Regions from separate parts of the Bradyrhizobium sp. CCBAU 53338 genome, predicted to be linked through region 2. Evidence: predicted binding sites of a transcription regulator. Region 2 holds the regulator's gene; each other region holds the start of a gene.
What was found. Region 2 encodes PhoB, which activates phosphate uptake and scavenging genes when phosphate is short. Its sites were predicted from a motif close to TGTCATNNANCTGTCAT; they were not measured.

Region 1: XH90_RS21415 (DUF47 domain-containing protein) is a predicted target of PhoB. The motif match lies at 2,401-2,417, and genes of this name have one in related genera.
Region 3: XH90_RS12520 (YbhN family protein) is a predicted target of PhoB. The motif match lies at 2,405-2,421, and genes of this name have one in related genera.
Region 4: XH90_RS01845 (DUF2794 domain-containing protein) is a predicted target of PhoB. The motif match lies at 2,007-2,023, and genes of this name have one in related genera.

Annotation. Positions count from the first base shown of each region.
Region 1 is NZ_CP030048.1:4,528,032-4,532,241, reverse strand. Features, by position in the region: gene XH90_RS21430 (ABC transporter substrate-binding protein) at 1-398, shown strand, start outside; gene XH90_RS21425 (branched-chain amino acid ABC transporter permease) at 470-1,333, shown strand; gene XH90_RS21420 (branched-chain amino acid ABC transporter permease) at 1,335-2,303, shown strand; gene XH90_RS21415 (DUF47 domain-containing protein) at 2,460-3,104, shown strand; gene XH90_RS21410 (inorganic phosphate transporter) at 3,120-4,124, shown strand; gene sugE (quaternary ammonium compound efflux SMR transporter SugE) at 4,117-4,210, opposite strand, start outside.
Region 2 is NZ_CP030048.1:7,022,272-7,026,481, reverse strand. Features, by position in the region: gene pstA (phosphate ABC transporter permease PstA) at 1-494, shown strand, start outside; gene pstB (phosphate ABC transporter ATP-binding protein PstB) at 491-1,312, shown strand; gene phoU (phosphate signaling complex protein PhoU) at 1,324-2,040, shown strand; gene phoB (phosphate regulon transcriptional regulator PhoB) at 2,063-2,776, shown strand; gene XH90_RS33070 (GcrA family cell cycle regulator) at 2,879-3,391, opposite strand; gene XH90_RS33065 (aspartate aminotransferase family protein) at 3,849-4,210, shown strand, end outside.
Region 3 is NZ_CP030048.1:2,670,219-2,674,428, reverse strand. Features, by position in the region: gene XH90_RS12530 (MFS transporter) at 100-1,515, opposite strand; gene XH90_RS12525 (ferritin-like domain-containing protein) at 1,658-2,164, opposite strand; gene XH90_RS12520 (YbhN family protein) at 2,593-3,675, shown strand; gene XH90_RS12515 (hypothetical protein) at 3,774-4,210, shown strand, end outside.
Region 4 is NZ_CP030048.1:376,310-380,519, forward strand. Features, by position in the region: gene acnA (aconitate hydratase AcnA) at 1-413, shown strand, start outside; gene XH90_RS01840 (thioredoxin family protein) at 736-1,515, shown strand; gene XH90_RS01845 (DUF2794 domain-containing protein) at 2,087-2,458, shown strand; gene XH90_RS01850 (GNAT family N-acetyltransferase) at 2,580-3,110, opposite strand; gene XH90_RS01855 (Bax inhibitor-1/YccA family protein) at 3,320-4,111, opposite strand.

The DNA.
Region 1 (4,210 bases), 2.5 Mb from region 2:
CCGAGACGTTCTACTGGGACATGAACGACAAGACCCGTGCGTTCTCCAAGCGCTTCGCCGAAAAGATGAAGAACAGCGCCCCGCCGACCATGGTACAGGCGGGCGTCTATGCAGGTGTGCGCCACTATCTCAAGGCGCTGGAAGCACTCGGCGGCAATCCGCATGATGGCGTCAAGGTCGTCGACAAGATGAAGTCGATGCCCACGGAAGACGATCTGTTCGGCAAGGGCGAGATCCAGCCGAACGGCCGCACCATCCACAACGCCTATCTGTTCGAGGTGAAGAAGCCCTCCGAGTCCAAGGGACCGTGGGACTTCTACAAGCTCGTCGGCACGGTGCCCGGCGATCAGGCGTTCACGCCGCTCTCCGAGAGCAAGTGCGCGCTGCTTAAGAAGTAGGACCAACAGCCTGCCGGCCTCGAGCCGGCGGGCAAACTTTGGGAACGCCGAAGGGACTGGGTGCTGGATCGATGCAGGCTCTCTACGCACAGCTACTTGTGGGACTGATCAACGGCTCGTTTTACGCGCTGCTCAGTCTCGGGCTCGCCGTCATCTTCGGCATGCTCAACATCATCAATTTCGCCCATGGCGCGCTCTACATGATGGGCGCCTTCATGGCGTATTTCCTGCTGAACCTCGGCGGCATCAACTACTGGTGGGCGCTGCTGCTGGCGCCGATCATCGTCGGCATCTTCGGCATGATCCTGGAACGGACCATGTTGCAGTGGCTGACCGGCCTCGATCATCTCTACGGCCTGCTGCTCACCTTCGGCATCGCACTGATCGTGCAGGGCGTGTTCCAGAACTATTTCGGCTCCTCCGGCCTGCCTTACGCCATTCCGGATCAGCTCAGGGGCGGCATGAATCTCGGCTTCATGTTCCTGCCGATCTATCGCGGCTGGGTCGTGATCTTCTCGCTGGTCGTGTGTCTGGCGACCTGGTACCTGATTGAGAAGACGCGGCTGGGCGCCTACCTGCGCGCCGCCACCGAAAACCCGACTCTGGTGCGCGCCTTCGGCATCAACGTGCCCCGCATGATCACGCTGACCTATGGTCTCGGCGTCGGTCTTGCCGCGCTGGCCGGCGTGCTCTCGGCGCCGATCAATCAGGTCCGGCCGCTGATGGGCGCCGACCTCATCATCGTCGTGTTCGCGGTGGTGGTGATCGGCGGCATGGGATCGATCATGGGCTCCATCATCACCGGCTTCGCGCTCGGTGTGATCGAAGGCCTGACCAAATATTTCTACCCCGAGGCCTCCAACACCGTCGTGTTCGTGCTGATGGTGCTGGTGCTCTTGGTGAAGCCAACGGGATTGACGGGAAGGGCGGCCTGACATGACAGCCTTGACGGACGACACGCTGCCGGTAACCCCGCGCGCGATGCGCGACGAGATGATCGCGTTTGTGGTGATGGCGCTGCTGCTGGCGTCGGTGCCTTTCACGGGAGTCTATCCGTTCTTCGTGATGCAGGCGCTGTGCTTTGCGCTGCTTGCGTGCGCCTTCAATCTCCTGATCGGCTATGGTGGCCTGTTGTCGTTCGGTCACGCCATGTTCATGGGCACTGCCGGTTATTGCAGCGCGCATGCACTGAAGGTCTGGGCGCTCCCGCCCGAACTCGGCGTCCTCGTCGGCATCGCGGCGGCGTTCGTGCTGTCCCTCATCACCGGCTACATCTCGATCCGCCGCCAGGGCATCTACTTCTCGATGATTACGCTGGCGCTGTCACAGCTGCTGTACTTCATCTACCTCCAGGCACCGTTCACGCATGGCGAGGACGGCATCCAGGGCATTCCGCAGGGGCACATGTTCGGCGTGCTCGACCTGTCCAATGCGACCGTGCTCTATTACGTCGTGCTGGCCGGATTCCTCGCGGGCTTCCTGCTGATCTACCGCATCATCAATTCGCCGTTCGGTGAGGTGCTGAAGTCGATCCGCGAGAACGAGCCGCGCGCCATCTCGCTCGGCTACCGGACTGACCAGTACAAGTTCCTGGCGTTTGTCCTGTCGGGGACGTTGGCGGGCTTTGCCGGCGCGCTGAAAGTGTTCGTGGCGCAGAACGCCTCGCTCACCGACGTGCATTGGTCGATGTCGGGTGAGGTCGTACTGATGACGCTGGTCGGCGGTCTCGGCACCATTTTCGGTCCCGTGATCGGCGCCTTCGTCATCATCGCCATGCAGCAATATCTGGCGGGCTTCGGCCAATGGGTGACGGTGATCCAGGGCTCGATCTTCGTGATCTGCGTGCTCACCTTCCGCCGCGGCGTCATCGGCGAAATCGCCCATTACTTCCGGCGATCGCTCTAAATCATTGATATCACATCAATTTAATTGATGTGCGAATCCGGTGGATGATCCCGCTCCGCGGGCGTGAGATGACACGCACGCAGAGCGAAAATGGTCTATGACGGTTTTGTGACGGTCCGTACGGACCGGGGGATTTCCAACCGGTAGACCATTTCCATGATGCGTTGGTTTCGCGCTTTCCTGCCCAAGGAAGAACGGTTCTTCGACCTGTTCGACCGCCACGCCCAGACCGTGATCCAGGGCGCGATCGCGCTCCAGGGCGTGCTGAACGGCGGCGAGGAGACGCCGGTCTATTGCCAGCGCGTCAGCCAGTTCGAGAACGACGCAGATAACGTCACCCGCGAGGTGCTGACGGCGGTGCGCCGCACTTTCATTACGCCGTTCGATAGGGGCGACATCAAGAACCTCATCACGTCGCTGGATGATGCCATCGACCAGATGCAGCAGACGGCCAAGGCCGTGATGCTGTTCGAGGTGCGCACCTTCGAGCCGCCGATGCGCGAAATCGGCGCGCTCCTGATCGAATGCGCCAACCTGGTCGGACGCGCACTGCCCTTGATGCAGCAGATCGGCAAGAACGTCGCGATGCTCACCGCGATCACGGAGGAACTGACCAAGCTCGAGGGCCGCGTCGACGATCTCCACGACATTGGCCTGAAGGAGTTGTTCCTCAAGCACCGCGACGGCAACGCGATGGATTTCATCGTCGGCGTCGAGATCTACGACCACCTCGAAAAGGTGGCGGATCGCTTCGACGACGTTGCGAACGAGATCAACAGCATCGTCATCGAGCAAGTGTAGGGCAGGGGCCGCGCCGTGGATGCTGCGTTGGGTTTTCCCGTCCTGGTCGGACTGATCGCCGTCGCGCTGCTGTTCGACTTCCTGAACGGCCTGCACGACGCCGCCAATTCGATTGCGACCATCGTCTCGACACGGGTGCTGCGGCCGCAATTCGCGGTGTTCTGGGCCGCATTCTTCAATTTCGTCGCCTTCATGGTGTTCGGGCTTCACGTCGCCCAGACCATCGGCACCGGCATCATCGACCCCGCGATCGTCGACGCCCAGGTGATCTTCGCCGCACTGGTCGGCGCCATCGTCTGGAATCTCGTGACCTGGGGGCTGGGCATTCCGTCCTCCTCCTCGCATGCGCTGATCGGCGGCCTTGTCGGTGGCGGCATGGCCAAGGCCGGAATTTCGGCGGCGGTCTGGAGCGGCCTTACCAAGGCGGTGTTGGCGATCGTGCTGTCGCCGCTGGTCGGTTTCCTGCTCGCGATGATGCTGGTCGCGATCGTGTCCTGGCTCTCGGTGCGTTCGACGCCGTTCGCGGTCGACCGCGCCTTCCGCATCCTGCAATTCGCCTCGGCCTCGCTCTATTCGCTCGGCCATGGCGGCAATGACGCGCAGAAGACGATGGGAATCATCGCCGTGCTGCTCTATTCGCAGGGCCAGCTCGGCAGCGAATTCACGGTGCCGTTCTGGGTGGTCCTGTCCTGCCAGACGGCGATGGCGCTGGGTACGCTGATGGGCGGCTGGCGCATCGTCCGCACCATGGGCCTGCGCATCACCAAATTGACGCCGATGCAGGGTTTTTGCGCCGAGACCGGCGGCGCGGCGACCTTGTTCATGGCGACCTTCCTCGGCGTCCCCGTCTCGACCACCCACACCATCACCGGCGCAATCGTCGGTGTCGGCGCTGCCCGCCGTGTCTCGGCGGTGCGCTGGAACGTGGCGAGCTCGATCGTCTATGCCTGGGTGATCACGATTCCGGCGTCGGCCATCGTCGCCGCGCTGAGCTGGTGGGCGGTGCAGATCTTCAAGTAACCAGCTTCAATCCGACGATGCCGGCCACGATCAGCCCGATGCTGGCGAGGCGCAACGCGGTGGCGGGCTCGCCGAACAGGTAGATG
Region 2 (4,210 bases):
CGATCATCATCGGCCTGTTCATCTACGGCGCGGTGGTGGTGCCGATGCGAGGTTTCTCCGGCATCGCTGGCTGTCTGGCCCTGGCCGTGATCGTGATCCCGGTGGTTCTGCGTACCACCGAGGACATGCTCTTGCTGGTGCCCAACCCGTTGCGCGAGGCCGCCAGTGCGCTCGGTTTGCCGCGCTCGCTGGTGATCAAGAAGATCGCCTACCGCGCGGCGCGCTCCGGCCTGATCACCGGCGTGCTGCTCGCGACCGCGCGCGTTGCGGGTGAGACTGCGCCGCTGCTGTTCACCGCGCTGTCGAACCAGTTCTTCAGCCTGGACCTCACCAAGACGATGGCGAACCTGCCTGTCACCATCAACAACTTCGTGCAGAGCCCCTACGAGTACTGGAAGCAACTCGCCTGGAGCGGCGCCCTGCTGATCACGCTCACCGTGCTTGCCTTGAACATTGGCGCGCGCATTCTTGGCGCCGAGAGGACCGTAAAATGACCGATCTGTCCGTATCCGTGAGTTCCAACGCTCATCTGGCATCGCAGCAGCCGTTGCCGGAGGCCCCGGCCAAGGTGACGGTGCGCAATCTCAACTTCTATTACGGCGAACACCACGCGCTGAAGAACATCAACCTGGCGCTCGGCACCAACCGCGTCACGGCCTTTATCGGGCCGTCGGGCTGCGGCAAGTCGACCCTGCTGCGCATCTTCAACCGGATGTACGACCTTTATCCGGGCCAGCGCGTCACCGGTCAGCTCATGCTCGACCAGACCAACATCCTCGACCCGAAGCTCGATCTCAACCTGCTGCGCGCCCGCGTCGGCATGGTGTTCCAGAAGCCGACGCCGTTCCCGATGACGATCTACGAGAACATCGCCTTCGGCATCCGTCTCTACGAGAAGATCTCGAAGTCCGAGATGGACGGTCGCGTCGAGAAGGCGCTGCGCGGCGGCGCGCTGTGGAACGAGGTCAAGGACAAGCTCAACGCCTCGGGCCTGTCGCTCTCCGGCGGCCAGCAGCAACGCCTCTGCATCGCCCGCACCGTCGCCGTGCGGCCCGAGGTGATCCTGTTCGACGAGCCCTGTTCGGCGCTCGATCCGATCTCGACCGCCAAGGTCGAGGAACTGATCCAGGAACTGTCCGAGAACTACACGATCGCGATCGTCACCCACAACATGCAGCAGGCGGCCCGCGTCTCCGACAAGACCGCCTTCATGTATCTCGGCGAACTGATCGAGTTCGACGACACCAGCAAGATCTTCACGTCGCCGTCCGACCGGCGCACGCAGGATTACATCACCGGCCGGTTCGGCTGAGGAGACGGGACATGGGTTCTGAACATACCGCAAAAGCCTTCGACACCGACCTCCAGGAGCTCACCCGCCTGGTGGCCGAGATGGGCGGCATCGCCGAGCGCATGATCGTCGATTCCGTCGATGCCCTGATCCGCCGCGACGTCGCGCTCGGCCAGCGCGTCGTCACCATCGACGCCGAGCTCGACACGCTGCAGAGGAAAATCGAGGAGCGCGCCGTGCTCACCATCGCACGCCGCCAGCCGATGGCGGTGGACCTGCGCGAGATCGTCGGCGCCATGCGCGTTGCGACCGATCTCGAGCGGATCGGCGACCTCGCCAAGAACATGGGCAAGCGCGTCGCGGCGCTGGAGACGGATTTCCATCCGCTCAAACTGTTCCGCGGCCTCGAGCACATGACCGACCTCGTGCAGCAGCAGGTCAAGTCGGTGCTGGACGCCTATGCCGCGCACGATCTGCCGGCGGCGATGGCGGTGTGGAAGGGCGACGAGGAAGTCGACGCCATCTGCACCTCGCTGTTCCGCGAACTCCTCACCTACATGATGGAGGATCCGCGCAACATCTCGTTCTGCATCCACCTGATGTTCTGCGCCAAGAACATCGAACGGATCGGCGATCATGCCACCAACATTGCCGAGACCGTGTTCTACATGATCGAAGGCCAGGCGATCACCGACAAGCGGCCGAAGGGCGACATGACGACGTTCGCCACGACGGTCCCGAACACCTGATCAGGCAAGGAGCGACCAGACCATGGGCGCACGCATTATGGTGGTCGAGGACGAGGAAGCTCTCACCGAGCTTCTCCGCTACAACCTCGAAGGCGACGGCTATGACGTCGAGACGGTGATGCGCGGCGACGACGCCGACACCCGCCTCAAGGAGCATATCCCCGATTTGATTGTGCTCGACTGGATGCTGCCGGGGCTGTCGGGCATCGAGCTGTGCCGCCGCTTGCGGACGCGGTCCGACACCAAGCAGCTGCCGATCATCATGCTCACTGCGCGCGGCGAGGAGAGCGAACGGGTGCGGGGCCTTGCGACCGGCGCCGACGATTACATCGTCAAGCCGTTCTCGGTGCCCGAGCTGCTGGCGCGCGTGAAGGGGCTGCTGCGGCGCGCCAGCCCGGAGCGGCTCGCGACCGTGCTTGCTTTCGGCGACATCGAGCTCGACCGCGAAAAGCGCCGCGTGGCGCGCTCGGGCCGGCCGATCGATCTCGGCCCGACCGAATACCGTCTGCTCGAGTTCTTCCTGGAGCATCCCGGCCGCGTGTTCTCGCGCGAGCAGCTGCTCGACAGCGTCTGGGGCCGCGACATCTATATCGACGAGCGCACCGTCGACGTGCATATCGGCCGCCTGCGCAAGCTGCTCAATCTCGGCCGCGAGCAGGACCCGATCCGCACCGTCCGCGGCGCGGGCTACGCGCTCGACGATCGCTTCGCGAAGGCCGAGCAGGCCTCCGGCTAGCTACCTAGCTGCCCGCAAGCAAAACAAAAAAAGCGCGCTCGGTGGCGCGCTTTTCTTTTTCGCCCCGGCCGGTGCCGGGACGATGTCGGTCTCAAGCTGTACTCAGCGCGTGCCGGGCTTGGCCGGTGCGCGGCGGCGATCGGCTGCCGGCTGATACGCAACGCGCGAGTGCTGGGCGCAGTAGGGCAGGCCGGACAGGGCCTTGCCGCCGCAGAAGAAGAAATCCGGGCTCGAGGGATCGCCCACCGGCCAGTGGCAGGTGGCTTCGTTCAGCTCGAGCAACGAGAGCCGCTGGCTCATCGGCACCACGTTGTCGTAGGTAACGGGTTCGGCCTCGACCTCGACCTCGAAGGCCTGCGCCAGTGCGGTGTTGCCGCGCGCGATCGGCCTGCTCACCCGCATCATGTGCTGCGCAGGACGTGCCTTGCGTGGCCGCGGAGCCGCTGACGAGGGGCTCTTGGCGCGGCCGGACAGGCCGAGCCTGTGCACCTTTCCGATCACGGCGTTACGGGTGACATTCCCAAGCTCGGCGGCGATCTGGCTGGCCGAAAGTCCGGCCTCCCAGAGCTTTTTCAGCTGCTCGACGCGATCGTCGGACCAGGTCAAAACCGTCATTGCACCCTTTCCTTCGCCGCGCGCCCGCCATCCTGGGGCCGCACAACGAATGCCTAAGCCTCGAAAAACCCGTGCCGCCGGAATCCCTTAAGGCTCGCCGGGCGCGCGAAGTGCGCCCGAACGTTTACGCCGGTACATGAGGACTCTTGGGATCAGAACCGCTGCACGAGATGTCGTATCTGACAAGCCAAACGCTACAATATGGCGTGACTCGCGCGCAAGAGTCCGCCGACTCGCTTCCACATGTTCCGTGGCGAAAATCCTGCAAAATCGTCACCGCAAGACTACGGATTCGGCGTTTCGCGAGGCTTTCCGGGCGGCATTGACACCCGGATCACCAGGCCTAAAATGGCCGTGCGTGCCGCCCTTAAAAGGCGGCACGTTTCGTTTTCCGGGCCGGTCAATGGTGCGTTGCGCAATGCACGCGTCGGCCGTCCGCAACAATCAAGTGATCGTCATGACCAACAGCGCAGCGCCGCATTTGCTCCCCGTTTTTGCCAGGGCCGACATCGGTTTTGAGCGCGGTGAAGGCGTCTGGTTGATCGCAACCAATGGCGATCGCTATCTCGATTTCACCTCGGGCGTCGCCGTGAACGCGCTCGGCCATGCCCATCCTGCGCTCGTCAAGGCGTTGCAGGAGCAGGCGACCAAGCTCTGGCACATGTCCAATCTGTTCCAGAGCCCGGATGGCGAGAAGCTCGCCGCGCGCCTGTGCAACGAGAGCTTTGCGGACTTCGTCTTCTTCTGCAATTCCGGCGCCGAGGCGCTGGAGGGCGTGATCAAGCTGGTTCGCCATCATCATTTCTCCAAGGGCCATCC
Region 3 (4,210 bases), 3.0 Mb from region 2:
GCCCCCATTCATCGGGCACTAGAACCGGCAGAAATGGACAGTCGGTAACCGGCTATGCGCCGGTTACCGGAATGGTGAACAGGGAATGTGTGCGACTGTTCACATTGCGCGTGCCGGGGCCCTCGCACCAAATCCGATCACGGCCGCCGCGATCAGCAGGACCGCCGCCGATATGATCAGCGATTGGTGTAGGCCCGGCACGAAGGCGCTGTCCGAAGCGATCAGCGACCCGAACAGCGCGACGCCGAGGACGCTGCCGGTCTGTCGCGTCGCGTTGAGCACGCCGGCGGCGATGCCGGAGCGCGCCTTCTCGACACTGCCGAGCAAGGTCGAGGTCAGCGGCGGTACCAGGAGGCCAAGTCCACCGCTGATCGCGATCATCTGCGCAAGGATCGCCCAATAGCTCGTCCCGGCTTCGATCCAGACCAGGCCGAGACAGCCGAGCGCGGATATGGAGGCGCCGACGACGATGGTCGGGCATGGCCCGATACGCTCGGAAAGGCGCGGCGCCAGCAGATTGACGGGGAGCACCGCACCCATCATCGGAACGAAAGCAAGCCCGGTCCACCACGCCGACAGGCCGTTGATCCGCTGGAAATAGAGGCTCAGCACGAAGATCAGGCCGTAGATGGCGATGTTCACGAGCAGACCGACGATCGTGGTCAGGGTAAACAGCCGGTGGCTGAACAACGACAGCGGCAGCATCGGCTGCGCCGTGCGGCTCTCGCGCCAGACGAACAGCGTGGCGAGGACGGCTGAGGCCACGAAGGCCGCGATCACGGCCGGATGGTCCCATCCCAGCGCACCGGCTTCGATGATCGCGCCGGCGAGCGACCCGAGTGCGCCGATCGCCGCAAGCTGGCCCGTCAGATCGATCTCGCGCGAGCGCGCCCGCGTGGTTTCGCTCGCATAGCGCCAGCTCAGCCACAGGCCGGCGAGGCCGATCGGCAGATTGACCAGGAAGATCGCGCGCCAGCCGACCAGCGTGATCAGCGCGCCGCCGACGAAGGGACCGGCGGTCAGCGCCAGGCTCGCGCCTGCGGCCCAGACCGCGACCGCACGGCCGCGCGCTCGATCGTCCGTGTAGGCGTGGTTCAGCAGCGCCAGCGAATTCGGCACCAGGATCGCCGCTGCCAGCCCCTGAACCAGCCGCGCGCCGATCAGCACGATGGCGTTGGGCGACAGCGCACAAGCTAGCGAGGCCGCGGTGAAGATCGCGAACCCCGCCATGAAGATGCGCTTGGCGCCGATCCGGTCGCCGAGTGCGCCCGCCGTCAGGATGAAGGCGGCAAAGGCGATGGTGTAGGCGCTCACCACCCATTGCAGCTCGGCGACGCCGCCGCCGAGCGTCTTGCCCATGGCATCGAGCGCAGTGTTGACGATGGTGACGTCGAGCTGCACCACGCCGTAGCCGAGGCTCATCGCCGCCAGCGTGAGCGAGGTCGCGAGGCGCGATGCGGTGCGCGGAGCACCGTTCGCGTCGAAGGATTCGAATTTGATGGTATCGGCGCGCATGCTGCCACCTCGATTGCAGCCCCATGCGACATATACACCGTCGGTCCGTCGCCATGTTTCGACAATGACCGAATGATGAATATCCGATAAGGCCGCGCCGCGCGGGATTGGCCGCGCGGCGCTCTGGTGGCTGAAGACGGCCTTAGCTCGCCGCCCGCAGGTTCACCTTGCTCTCTGCAAGCGACGTCAATTTCCTGTCGGTCGCCTTCTCCTCCTCGAGGGTCTTGGCGAGCACGGCGGCGCAATCGCTGCGGCCGAGCTGCTTGGCCCAGGCAATCAGGCTGCCGTAGCGGACGATCTCGTAGTGTTCGGCGGCCTGCGCGGCGTTGATCAGCGCTGCGTCGAGCACCGCCTTGTCTGCGACCTCGCCGGCGGTCTCGTCGGCTTCCTCGATGATGCCGTCGATCGCCGGGCAGTCGACCGCCTTCACCTGGGCACCGTGCATCTTGAACACTTCCTCCAGCCGCGCGACGTGCTGCTTGGTTTCCTCGAGATGCGTCAAAAAGCCCTGCTTCAGCTGCGGATCGGTAGCCTTGTCTGCCATTTTCGGCAGCGCCTTGGTGAGCTGCTGCTCGGCGTAGTAGATGTCCTGGAGCTGATGCACGAACAGGTCGTTCATGGTCTTGATGTCTTTGGTGAACAGTCCCATCGTTCCGATCCTTGCAGGTTTCGGGAACACGACCGTACCGGCTTGCACGAAAAGCCTGTTGTTTCGCCGTGTTCGATTGCTGATGGGGCGCTAACCGGTGCGCGGCGCCGTCGTTCCAAAAAAGCCTCGCCGCGTTTGCGCCGGAACAAAGCTTGCGAGCGCAGGATTTGAGACCATCTCAATGAAAGGTTACGCGGTCGAGGCTCGGTCCCCGACTCATATGCTTAACGCGCGGGCGATGTGAACCATGTATGACAGAAACGGCCGATCCGGCGCAGAACCTGTCGTTGTCAAGGGCTGCACAAGTCGCTGTTTTTGCCTTAAATGAGCTACATCATGCCTAGCGATCGACGCCCTTTTCGGGCAGTGATCGCAACCGACCGGCCAATGTCTGGCCCGGTCGGTCTTGCCCCCCGCCGGGAGGATGAATGCACGGACTGCTGCCCGCGCTGAAGCGCGGCTTCAAGAGATGGATCGGCTGGCGACGGCTCGGAATTGCCGCGAGCGTGATGATCATCGCCTTCGCGGTCACCACGCTCGTGCGGACCCTCCACGGGATCGACAGGAACGCCATCCTCACCGCGCTGGCTGATATCCCGCGTGGCAATATCGGCCTGGCGGCGCTTTGCGTGTTCTTCGCGTTCTGTACGCTGACCTTCTATGACTTTTTTGCATTGCGAACGATCGGCAAGAAGCACGTGCCCTATCGCATCGCAGCGCTGTCGAGCTTCACGTCCTATTCGATCGGCCACAATATCGGCGCCACCGTATTCACGGGCGGCGCGATCCGCTTCCGGATTTATTCGGACTATGGGCTGAACGCGATCGACGTCGCGAAGATCTGCTTCCTCTCCGGCTTGACCTTCTGGCTCGGTAACATCTTCGTGCTGTCGATCGGCATGGCCATCCACCCGGACGCGGCCTCCTACATGGACCAGCTGCCGTCGTCGATTAACCGGCTGATCGCGTTCGGCGGCCTCGCCTCGATCGGGGCCTATCTGGTCTGGCTCTGCATGGGCGAGAAACGACGCGAGCTCGGCCAGAAGGGCTGGAAGGTGGTGCTGCCGTCAGCGCCGCTGACGCTGGTGCAGATCCTGATCGGCGTGGTCGATCTCGGCTTCTGCGCCTTTGCGATGTATCTGCTGATCCCTTCCACTCCGCCGATCGACTTCCTGTCGCTCGCCGTTGTGTTCATCCTGGCGACACTGCTGGGCTTTGCCAGCCATGCGCCCGGCTCGATCGGCGTGTTCGACGCCGCCATGCTGGTGGCGCTGCCCGAATTCGGCCGTGAGCAGCTGCTGGCGACACTGCTGGTCTTCCGTATTCTCTATTTCGTGATCCCGTTCGGTCTGGCCATCTCCATCATGGGCACCCGCGAGCTCTGGATGAACGTCGTCCAGCCCTGGCAGGAGCGACGGCGGCTGGCGGAGGCCTGCGCGCAGGCCAACCTGCCCAAGCAGGTTACGGCGATGGAGCATGAGCGGTCGCTGCGCCAGGCGAGCAAACGGTAAGGCCGGCCGCGACCTGCAAAGGCGACAGACGAAGGTTGCAGGCCGAACGGCAATCCTCTCTTATTTCCGCCTCAACTTTGCCGTTGAAGACGCGGGCCATGATCCCTGTTTCCCTTCGCCGATGTCTCGCGGGCGCCCTGCTGCTGGCAGGGCTCCTCGCCGTTTTGCCTCAGCCCGCAGCCGCGCAGGACAGCGGCGCCTTGCAGATCAATTGGGAGGTCCGCAATCGCTTCCGCCTGTTCCGCGAGGAGCGCGACTTCCTGCTGCATGTCGAGAATGCGCGAAACCGCAGCATCCTCGCCGCCGAGCAATCGATGGAGCTGCAAAGCGAAGGCCGCGGCTGGGCTCGCAACATGGTCAACCGGCTCTGTATCGACCTCCAGGGCCGGGTCAACCAGCCCTGCACGCGCGACAACGTCAAAGAGAACTACCTGACCCCGATCGATCATCCCGTCACCGTGCGGCTGACCGGCGCGGTGCCAGTCGGTGCGACCTGCGCCTGGTCGTTCGACGACGGCGACGGACCGCAAACCTC
Region 4 (4,210 bases), 660 kb from region 2:
AGTACCAGCAGGAGCAGGTGCCGCTCGTCGTGTTCGCCGGCGCCGAATACGGCAACGGCTCCTCGCGCGACTGGGCTGCGAAGGGTACGCGTCTGCTCGGCGTTCGCGCCGTGATCTGCCAGAGCTTCGAGCGCATCCATCGCTCCAACCTGGTCGGTATGGGCGTGCTGCCGCTGACCTTCGAGGAAGGCACCTCCTGGTCCTCGCTCGGCCTCAAGGGCGACGAGAAGGTCACGCTGCGTGGCCTCGTCGGCGACCTCAAGCCGCGCCAGAAGCTGACCGCCGAGATCGTGTCGGGCGACGGCAAGCTCCAGCGCGTTTCGCTGCTGTGCCGCATCGATACGCTGGACGAGCTCGACTACTACCGGAACGGCGGCATCCTGCACTACGTGCTGCGCAAGCTCGCGGCCTAGAGCATGATCCGGACCCGAAGGGCCGCGTTAGCGCAAAGTGCGCAGCGGTTTTCCGGAAAGATCATGCTCCAACAACAATCTAAAGTGCGCTGGGCGCACTTTGGCGCGCGAATTTGTGAACAGTGGCTCACTGCGACGTGAGTAGAAGGTTAAACGAAGGCGGCCTATCAAAAGGCCGCCTTCGTACGTTTGCGGCATGCTTCAGATGGGCCCGCCCGGCGCAAAGCGCGTGTTGGACGGTTGAACGTGCCGCGCCCGTAAGACTACGGTGACCATCCGGCGATAAGATCTCCCCCACGAGCTACCATGTGTGACGTTCGACATGACTGGAATGATGGCCTCTAATTTCGTCTCGCGCTGGTCCGGTGCATTCTGGTCGGGAGCACTCGGCATCTGCGCCATCGTCGCCGTTGTCCGTCCCGCCGAGGCCGACCCGCGCGCCGTGGTCGAGCTCTTCACATCCCAGGGCTGCTCGTCCTGCCCGCCCGCCGACAAGGTCATCGGCGACCTCGCCAAGGATCCCTCGATCATCGCGCTGAGCATGCCGATCGACTATTGGGATTATCTCGGCTGGAAGGACACGCTGGCGGATTCACGTTTCTCGGCGCGGCAGCGCGCCTATTCACGCATGCGCGGTGACCGCGAAGTCTATACCCCGCAGGCCGTGGTCAACGGCGCCGTGCATGTCATCGGCAGCGACCGCTCCGGCATCGAAAACGCGATCGACAAGACGGACCTGGGCGCGGGCGTGATGAGCGTGCCGGTGACGATGTCGCTCGCGGGCAAGCAGATCAACGTGTCGGTCGCAGCGAGCAGGGAGCCGACGGTCTCGCATGGCGAAGTCTGGATCTGCTCGATTGCGAAATCGGTGCCGATCGAGATCGGCCGCGGCGAGAATCGCGGACAGCAGATCACCTATCACAACGTCGTGCGCAATCTGCTCAAGGTCGGCGACTGGAACGGGCGTCCCGAAAGCTGGAGCGTGCCGCTCGAGAATCTGACGTCGCGCGATGGGGTCGACGGTGCGGTGGTCTATGTCCAGGACGGTAGCCGCGAGAAGCCCGGTGCGATGCTGGGCGCGGCGTATACGTCGCTGCACTAATTCGAAACTCTCCAGTGTCGAGATTGCTCTCGCTCCTCATGGTGAGGAGCGCGTTCATGCGCGCGTCTCCCTGAGGATCAGGGGCGAGAGTGATGGCGCCGATGAGGGAGCAGGTCATCGAGGCAGACACACCCCGACACAAACAAAAAAGGACCAACTCGCGTTGGCCCTCCTTGTCGCGCGTACAGACCCGATCCTGTTCGACCCCGGGGGGCTGGGGGCTGAGGAATCCGGAACCGAAAGGACCGGGTCAACGCACACCAGCCTTTTCGCAATGCAGGGCGGCAGGCGATGGGCGGAAAAGCGGCGATCCTGTGATTCCTGCTAACGATCCCGTGACGCTTTGCCGCCGGGAATTTCAACCGTTGCATGTGTCATGATTCGCAACCGGCCGGCGAGATGGCCCCCGGTTCTCATGTGGTTCTAAAGTGGTTCTCATGTGGTTCTCGTGGGCACTTCAAGAGCCCCTTGCGGCGGGGAACGGTTGGCGCAATCATGCAATTGTCATGATCCGCGGCTCCGGGGACGGTCTTCGCGGGGGCGGTCATGCTGACACGACAGGAGGCGCCCCATGAGTTTGACGTCGGAGGATGCCGATCCGAGCGAGCAGCGCGCAGTGGCGCGCCCCGCCGCTGCGAATGCCCAACCCGGCCGGGTGACGTTCGACCGGCTCGAACTGCGCCGAATTCTCAATCTCTATGGCCGCATGGTCGCCGACGGCGAGTGGCGCGACTATGCCATCGACTTCCTGAAGGACCGCGCGGTGTTCTCGGTCTATCGCCGGGCCTCCGAAGTGCCGATCTACCGCATCGAGAAAGATCCGCGGCTCGCGCGCAAGCAGGGCATGTACAGCGTGATCTCGGCGACCGGCCTGATCCTGCGCCGCGGCCACGAGCTCGAGCGCGTGCTTCTGGTGATCGACCGGAAGCTGGCGGTGGTGTGACGACCTTCGGTCGTCATTCCGGGGCGCGACCGAAGTCGCGAACCCGGAATCTCGATCCGCATTTGCGAAGGAAACTTCCGGGTTCGATGCGGATGCATCGCCCCGGAAATGACGAATGAACCTACTTCGCCGGCACGTTCTTCGCGCCTTCGCCGAGGTCGCGCTGCATCATCACCGTATCCAGCCAGCGGCCGAATTTCAGGCCGACATTGGGATGCGTGCCGATCATCTTGAAGCCGCCTCTGGTGTGCACGCCGATCGAGCCGGCATTGGCGGAATCGCCGATCACGGCGATCATCTGGCGGAAGCCGCGCGCCTCACATTCGCTGACCAGCCGCTCCAGCAGCAACGAGCCGATGCCACGGCGGTGGAAGCCCGGGTCCAGATAGATCGAGTTCTCGACCGTGAAGCGATAGGCCGGGCGGGGCCGATAGGCGCCGGCATAGGCGTAGCCCGCGAGACGGCCGTCGAGGATGGCGACGAAATAGGGATAGCCGCCGTCGACCAGCGCGCGATAGCGGCGCGTCATTTCGGCGAGGTCCGGCGGATCCAGCTCGAACGTCGCGGTGCCCTCGCGGACGGCCTGCTGGTAGATGGCGGTGATGGCGGGGAGGTCGGCCTCGATAGTGGGCCTGATTTCGGGTGCGGACATGGGGAGAGATTAGAGCGTTCCCGTGGTGGCTGGAAGGGGCAGCGCTCCTTCCACACCGTCATTGCGATCGTAGCGAGGCAATCCAGAAATGCATCCATGGAGGGACTCTGGACTGCTTCGCTGCGTCCGCGATGACCGGAGAGGCAGCGGGCAAACAAAAACCCCGGCCTTTCGGCCGGGGTTGGTGTCCGTTCGCTCTGGTCCGGCGCTCAGTCGCGCTGGCCGAGGAGCTGCAGCAGCAGCGTGAACAGGTTGATGAAGTTCAAATACAGCGACAACGCGCCGGAGATCGCCGCACGTTCGGCGATGTCACCGCCGGCCGAAGCGTAGCCGTAGATGTAGTCGTTCTTCAGCCGCTGGGTATCCCAGGCGGTGAGGCCCGCGAACACCAGCACGCCGACCACCGACACGATGAACTGCAGCGCGGTGCTGGCCAGGAACAGGTTCACCAGGCTCGCGATGATGATGCCGATCAGGCCCATGAACAGGAACGAGCCCATGCCGCTCATGTCACGCTTGGTGGTGTATCCATAGAGGCTCAGCGCGCCGAAGGTCGCCGCGGTGATGAAGAACACCCGCACGATCGAGGTGTGCGTGTACACCAGGAAGATCGAGGACAGCGAGATGCCCATCAGCGCCGAGAACACCCAGAACAGGATCTGCGCGGTCGAGGGCGCCAGGCGGTTGATGCCTGCCGAGATCACGAACACCATGGCGAGCGGCGCGAGCATGAACAGGTATTTCAGCGGGCTCACGAACATCGCGTAGCCGAACGGCGTCAGGAACAGCTTGCCGACGCGGACGGCTTCCGCCGTCGGCACGTCGGTGACGGCAGCCATGTAGACGCCGAGCGCGGCGAGGCCCGTGATGGCGAGGCCGATGCTCATATAGTTGTAGATGCGCAGCATGTAGGCGCGCAGGCCGGCATCGACCGTCGCGGCGTCAACACGCCCGGCGGCCCTACCGAAAGGAGAAGTGTAATTGCGGTCCAGGTCCGACATGGTCGAATTCCCATTGGTTGGTCCGGTCCGGCATAGGGGTTGCCATGCCGCCGGTTCGTCAAATTCTATCTCGGAAACCGATGTCTGCCGACATTAACT